Regions from separate parts of the Nicoliella sp. ESL1106 genome, predicted to be linked through region 2. Evidence: a T-box and tRNA genes for the amino acid it is inferred to sense, from the RefSeq annotation. Region 2 holds a T-box; the other holds one or more tRNA genes.
What was found. The T-box of region 2 lies ahead of ACSVI6_RS05690 (valine--tRNA ligase). A T-box ahead of a tRNA ligase gene usually reads a tRNA of that ligase, here a tRNA-Val.
Positions count from the first base shown of each region.

Region 1: it has a tRNA-Val gene. The T-box ahead of ACSVI6_RS05690 (valine--tRNA ligase) is inferred to sense a tRNA for this amino acid. The anticodon was not compared.

Region 1 covers NZ_CP196340.1:809,516-812,902, reverse strand. The annotation lists tRNA gene ACSVI6_RS03465 (tRNA-Asp) at 28-101, opposite strand; tRNA gene ACSVI6_RS03460 (tRNA-Met) at 106-179, opposite strand; tRNA gene ACSVI6_RS03455 (tRNA-Glu) at 214-285, opposite strand; tRNA gene ACSVI6_RS03450 (tRNA-Ser) at 294-381, opposite strand; tRNA gene ACSVI6_RS03445 (tRNA-Ile) at 385-458, opposite strand; tRNA gene ACSVI6_RS03440 (tRNA-Gly) at 465-535, opposite strand; tRNA gene ACSVI6_RS03435 (tRNA-Phe) at 559-631, opposite strand; tRNA gene ACSVI6_RS03430 (tRNA-Asp) at 640-713, opposite strand; tRNA gene ACSVI6_RS03425 (tRNA-Met) at 718-791, opposite strand; tRNA gene ACSVI6_RS03420 (tRNA-Ser) at 802-889, opposite strand; tRNA gene ACSVI6_RS03415 (tRNA-Ile) at 918-991, opposite strand; tRNA gene ACSVI6_RS03410 (tRNA-Met) at 1,001-1,074, opposite strand; tRNA gene ACSVI6_RS03405 (tRNA-Pro) at 1,108-1,181, opposite strand; tRNA gene ACSVI6_RS03400 (tRNA-Arg) at 1,188-1,261, opposite strand; tRNA gene ACSVI6_RS03395 (tRNA-Leu) at 1,267-1,352, opposite strand; tRNA gene ACSVI6_RS03390 (tRNA-Gly) at 1,371-1,442, opposite strand; tRNA gene ACSVI6_RS03385 (tRNA-Thr) at 1,448-1,520, opposite strand; tRNA gene ACSVI6_RS03380 (tRNA-Val) at 1,573-1,645, opposite strand; rRNA gene rrf (5S ribosomal RNA) at 1,651-1,767, opposite strand; rRNA gene ACSVI6_RS03370 (23S ribosomal RNA) at 1,839-3,387, opposite strand, start outside.
Region 2 covers NZ_CP196340.1:1,311,397-1,314,783, forward strand. The annotation lists gene ACSVI6_RS05690 (valine--tRNA ligase) at 1-1,871, opposite strand, end outside; T-box leader at 1,923-2,137, opposite strand; gene thiI (tRNA uracil 4-sulfurtransferase ThiI) at 2,186-3,387, opposite strand, start outside.

The sequences.
Region 1 (3,387 bases), 500 kb from region 2:
AACTAAGATATCCTCTTTTATTTATGACGGTCCGTACGAGACTCGAACTCGTGATCTCCGCCGTGACAGGGCGGCGTCATAACCAACTGGACCAACGGACCATAATTGCGGGAGCTGGATTTGAACCAACGACCTTCGGGTTATGAGCCCGACGAGCTACCGAACTGCTCCATCCCGCGATAATATTATTTTATTTTTAGTCGTCATATAAAATGACCCGTACGGGATTCGAACCCATGTTACTGCCGTGAAAGGGCAGTGTCTTAACCACTTGACCAACGGGTCATATAAAATGGAGAAGGAGAGATTCGAACTCTCGCGCCGCTTGCGCGACCTATACCCTTAGCAGGGGCACCTCTTCAGCCACTTGAGTACTTCTCCATATGGGCCTAAATGGACTCGAACCATCGACCTCACGCTTATCAGGCGTGCGCTCTCACCAACTGAGCTATAGGCCCATATAAAGCGGGTAACGAGAATCGAACTCGCGACAATAGCTTGGAAGGCTATGGTTTTACCACTAAACTATACCCGCATAATATGGTATTTAATTTTAAATGGCGCGGGACAGAATCGAACTGCCGACACACGGAGCTTCAATCCGTTGCTCTACCAACTGAGCTACCGAGCCATATGGAACGGTCCGTACGAGACTCGAACTCGTGATCTCCGCCGTGACAGGGCGGCGTCATAACCAACTGGACCAACGGACCATAATTGCGGGAGCTGGATTTGAACCAACGACCTTCGGGTTATGAGCCCGACGAGCTACCGAACTGCTCCATCCCGCGATAATAAAAAAGGAGGATGAGGGATTCGAACCCTCGCGCGCTTTGACACGCCTAGCGGTTTTCAAGACCGCCCCCTTCAGCCACTTGGGTAATCCTCCATATTGAAGTTAAAACTAAAGGTCTTAATGGACCTTGTAGGACTCGAACCTACGACCAGACGGTTATGAGCCGTCGGCTCTAACCAACTGAGCTAAAGGTCCAAGTCACTATCGCGGCAGGGGGAATCGAACCCTCGACCTCCCGGGTATGAACCGGACGCTCTAGCCAGCTGAGCTACACCGCGATCTATAAATAAAACTATTGAAATTTTATTCAATCGGGAAGACAGGATTCGAACCTGCGACCCCTTGGTCCCAAACCAAGTGCTCTACCAAGCTGAGCTACTTCCCGAATATATGCACCCAGTAGGAGTCGAACCTACAACCTTCTGATTCGTAGTCAGACACTCTATCCAGTTGCGCTATGGGTGCAAAAGTGCCGAGGACCGGGATCGAACCGGTACGGTTATCACTAACCGCAGGATTTTAAGTCCTGTGCGTCTGCCAATTCCGCCACCCCGGCATAATAATGAATTGGCAAAGCGGAAGACGGGATTCGAACCCGCGACCCCCACCATGGCAAGGTGATGTTCTACCACTGAACTACTTCCGCAGCAATGCCGACTAGAGGATTCGAACCTCCGACCCCCTGTTTACAAGACAGATGCTCTGCCAACTGAGCTAAGTCGGCATAAAAGCCTTTAAAAAATATTTATAAATCCAAACATGATTATTTTCATGAATGGAGGATACAGGGCTCGAACCTGTGACCTCCTGCTTGTAAGGCAGATGCTCTCCCAACTGAGCTAATCCTCCATAAAGCGTGGCAACGTCCTATCCTTGCAGGGGGCGATCCCCCAACTACTTTTGGCGTTCAAAAGCTTAACTTCTGTGTTCGACATGGGAACAGGTGTATCCTTCTGGCCATCATCACCACACTATTTATCTGTGAGAACTTCGTTCTCTCAAAACTAGATAATATCTTATTCTTCCATGAGAACAACCTTACTTGGTTAAGTCCTCGACCAATTAGTACTGGTCCGCTCCATGCATCACTGCACTTCCACTTCCAGCCTATCTACCTGATCATCTTTCAGGGGTCTTACTTCCATAAAGGAATGGGAAATCTCATCTCGAGGTGGGTTTCACACTTAGATGCTTTCAGCGTTTATCTCATCCATACATAGCTACCCAGCGATGCGCCTGGCGGCACAACTGGTACACCAGCGGTATGTCCACTCCGGTCCTCTCGTACTAAGAGCAGCTCCTCTCAAATTTCCTACGCCCGCGACGGATAGGGACCGAACTGTCTCACGACGTTCTGAACCCAGCTCGCGTACCGCTTTAATGGGCGAACAGCCCAACCCTTGGGACCAACTACAGCCCCAGGATGCGATGAGCCGACATCGAGGTGCCAAACCTCCCCGTCGATGTGAACTCTTGGGGGAGATAAGCCTGTTATCCCCAGGGTAGCTTTTATCCGTTGAGCGATGGCCCTTCCATACGGTACCACCGGATCACTAAGCCCGACTTTCGTCCCTGCTCGACCTGTATGTCTCGCAGTCAAGCTCCCTTCTGCCTTTACACTCGTCGAATGATTTCCAACCATTCTGAGGGAACCTTTGGGCGCCTCCGTTACTGTTTAGGAGGCGACCGCCCCAGTCAAACTGCCAACCAGACACTGTCTCCCACCACGATCAGTGGTGCGGGTTAGAGTGTTCATACAGCGAGGGTAGTATCCCACCAATGCCTCCATCGAGACTAGCGTCCCGACTTCTATGGCTCCTACCTATCCTGTACAAGCTATACAAACACCCAATATCAAGTTACAGTAAAGCTCCATGGGGTCTTTCCGTCCTGTCGCGGGTAACCTGCTTCTTCACAGGTATCTCAATTTCACCGAGTCTCTCGTTGAGACAGTGCTCAGATCGTTACGCCTTTCGTGCGGGTCGGAACTTACCCGACAAGGAATTTCGCTACCTTAGGACCGTTATAGTTACGGCCGCCGTTTACTGGGGCTTCGTTTCTGGGCTTCGCCGAAGCTAACTCATCCACTTAACCTTCCAGCACCGGGCAGGCGTCAGCCCCTATACTTCATCTTACGATTTTGCAGAAACCTGTGTTTTTGATAAACAGTCGCCTGAGCTTTTTCACTGCGGCTGCACATAGTGCAGCACCCCTTCTCCCGAAGTTACGGGGTCATTTTGCCGAGTTCCTTAACGAGAGTTCACTCGCTCACCTTAGGATTCTCTCCTCGACTACCTGTGTCGGTTTGCGGTACGGGTAGTTAACTACTAACTAGAAACTTTTCTCGGTAGTGTGACATCAACGACTTCCCTACTAAATTTCGGTCCTCATCACACCTTGTCAACGCGGTATTAAGCATTTGACTCAATACCTGACTTAGTGCTTGAACATCCATATCCAACAGGATGCTACGTTTAGCCTCCTACGTCCTTCCATCGGTCAAACATAGTTAACTAGTACAGGAATCTCAACCTGTTATCCATCGCCTACGCCTCTCGGCCTCGGCTTAGGTCCCGACTAACCCTGGGAGG
Region 2 (3,387 bases):
TTGACAAGGCCGTTTAGCTTACTTAGGATCCAGCGGTCAGCTAAGTTCCATTTGGCGGGGTCTGGTAATTCAGGCTTTTCCATGTCGCCTAAGTTCATGATAACGTAACGACTGGCGTTCCAGATCTTGTTGATGAAGTTCCAAGCGGATTCGATCTTAGCGTAACTGAACCGCACGTCTTGTCCTGCCGTAGAACCATTAGATAAGAACCACCGCAATGCATCGGCACCGTACTTATCGATCACGTCCATTGGATCGATCCCGTTACCAAGCGACTTACTCATCTTGCGGCCCTGTTCATCACGAATCAAACCGTGGAGTAAGACATCCTTGAACGGCCGACGACCGGTAAATTCAAGACTTTGGAAGATCATCCGAGAAACCCAGAAGAAGATGATGTCATAACCAGTAACTAACGTGTTGGTTGGGAAGTAACGCTTGAAGTCTGGGGAATCAGTGTCTGGCCAACCCATGGTTGAAAATGGCCACAATGCAGATGAGAACCACGTATCTAAGACATCCTTATCTTGTTCCCAGTTTTCGATATCCTTAGGTGCTTCTTCACCAACGTAGGTTTCACCAGTTTGCTTGTTATACCAAGCAGGAATCCGATGACCCCACCATAGTTGACGGGAGATAACCCAATCATGGATGTTGTCCATCCATTGTTCGAAGGTGTGTTCAAATCTTTCTGGCACGAAGTTGACCCGATCATCTGTTTCTTGATTCTTCAAAGCTTGTTCAGCAAGTGGTTTCATCTTAACGAACCACTGGGTCGAAAGACGGGATTCAACTTGGACCCCGGTTCTTTCAGAATGCCCAACAGCATGGACGATTGGGTCGACCTTTAGCATGTAGCCGCCAGCTTCCAAGTCATCAGTCATGGCCTTTCTAGCTTCGAATCTGTCCATGCCCTTGTACTTACCAGCATTTTCATTCATCGTAGCGTCTTCGTTCATCGTGTTGATCCGCTTCAAATCATGACGGTTACCAACGTTAAAGTCATTTGGGTCGTGGGCAGGAGTGATCTTCACCATCCCAGTTCCAAATTCCTTATCTACGTATTCATCGGCAATGATCGGAATTTCACGATCAACTAATGGCACTCGAATGTGCTTGCCAACGATGTCCTTGTAACGTTCGTCGGTTGGGTTAACGGCCACCGCAACGTCCCCAAACATCGTTTCAGGACGGGTGGTTGCAATTTCAATATAGTCCTTACCATTAAAATCAGTTCCGTCAGTGAATGGGTACTTAACGTGGTAGAAGGCCCCCTTGTCATCCTTATGGATAACTTCGATATCGGACAACGCAGTCCGCGCCTTTGGATCCCAGTTAATGATGTATTCACCACGGTAGATGAGCCCCTTCTTGTAGAGGGTCACGAACACCTTGCGCACGGCAGCTGATAGTCCATCATCTAATGTGAAGCGTTCCCGACTATAATCAAGGGAGAGGCCTAACTTACCCCATTGTTTCTTAATGGTGGCGGCATAGTCATCCTTCCATTCCCACACCTTTTCGATGAACTTTTCGCGTCCTAAGTCATATCTGGTGATGCCTTCGCTATTAAGCTTAGCTTCCACCTTCGCTTGGGTCGCAATTCCGGCATGGTCCATCCCTGGTAACCAAAGTGTGTCATAACCTAACATCCGCTTTTGGCGAATTAAAATATCTTGTAAAGTCGTATCCCAAGCATGGCCTAAATGCAGTTTTCCAGTAACATTAGGCGGCGGAATTACGATTGAGTATGGTTTTGCTTTTTGATCACCACTAGGTTTGAAGACATCTTCATCAAGCCATTCTTGGTATTGGCCATCTTCAACTGCATTATGGTCATACTTTGGTGGCATTTTAATATCCTTAGTCATAAAAAACACCTCATTTAATTTTAAATTTTGCAAACAAAAAAGCACTTCGTCGAATAGGACGAAGTGCTTCGCGGTACCACCTAAATTAAACCGATCAAATCGATTTCTCTCATGTGACAGCTTAACGGGGTCAACCGAATTTACCTACTAGGCTTCAGTAAATCAACTCCCAAGGTACCTTCATTTAAAATGGTGAAAACCCTCGCAACAATGCAGGTCTCTTTCTGGACACCAATTTAAATTACTCTCTTGTTCGCAGTATTTTACTTCTTGGTAACTATCATAATCAATCAGCGTCTAATCGTCAACTAATTTTATAATAATTCTGAAAATACATCTTGATTTTGGTTCAAGAATTCTTCGCCTGGCTTGATATCAGTGACCTTAATCCCAGCAATGGCCTTCTTGGTCAAAGCATCCACGTCAATATAGGTTTCATAATGACGGGTCTTTTCAAGGTCCGGCTTGGTTTTAGGCGAAGGCGGCGTAAAGATAGTACAACAATCTTCAAATGGCATGATTGAAAGATCGTAAGTACCAATTTTTTCAGCGATCCGAATAATTTCCGTCTTATCCATCGATACCAATGGACGTAACACGGGCAGGTTCGTAACGTCGTTAATAGCCATCATGCTTTCTAAGGTCTGGGAAGCTACTTGCCCTAATGATTCACCGGTAAAGACACCCTTGCAATGACGATTTCGGGTAATTTCAGAAGCAATCCTAAGCATCATCCGCCGTTGAATCGTCATCAAATAACTTTCTGGGACCTTTTCCTTCACCGTTTCTTGAACTTCCGTGAATGGCACTTCGATAAATTGGATATTACCACCGAACTTCGCAACTTGAGAAGTTAGTTCCTTGGCCTTTGCTAAGGCTTGGGGGCTAGTATATGGGGGGCTGAAGAAATGGATCATATCGACCTTGACCCCGCGCTTCATGGCTAGGTAGGTCGCCACTGGTGAATCGATTCCACCAGATAGCATCATTGTTGCTCGACCACCAGTTCCAACTGGTAGGCCTCCTGCACCCTTGATTGTTTCACTGGAGAGAAAGATTCCGTTCATCCGAATTTCCACTCGGATCTCAATGTCTGGTTGCTTCATCTTGGCCTTGATACCGTCAACGTTCTCGATGATGTAACCACCCATTTTATCGTTAATATCATAAGTATCTAGTGGATAGTTCTTGTCTTGTCTGATCGTGTTGATCTTAAAGGTCATGCCTGGTTGGTATTGGTCCTTGACCATTTGAAGAGCGACTTCTTTGGCATGGTCAATATCTTTATCCAACTTGATCGAAGGTGACAGGGTCTCAATTCCAAACACCCCTTCAAGCCGTTCAATTACCTTATCGTAATCCTCACCATGTAGATCCACGTGCAAGCGATCTTGTTGCGGATTAACATGGATATCCTTGAAATCATGCAACACATGGCGGATGTTCTTCCCTAGTTGCTTAATAAAGTCTTTTCGGTTCTTACCCTTGGTGGATAATTCACCGTATCTGACCATAA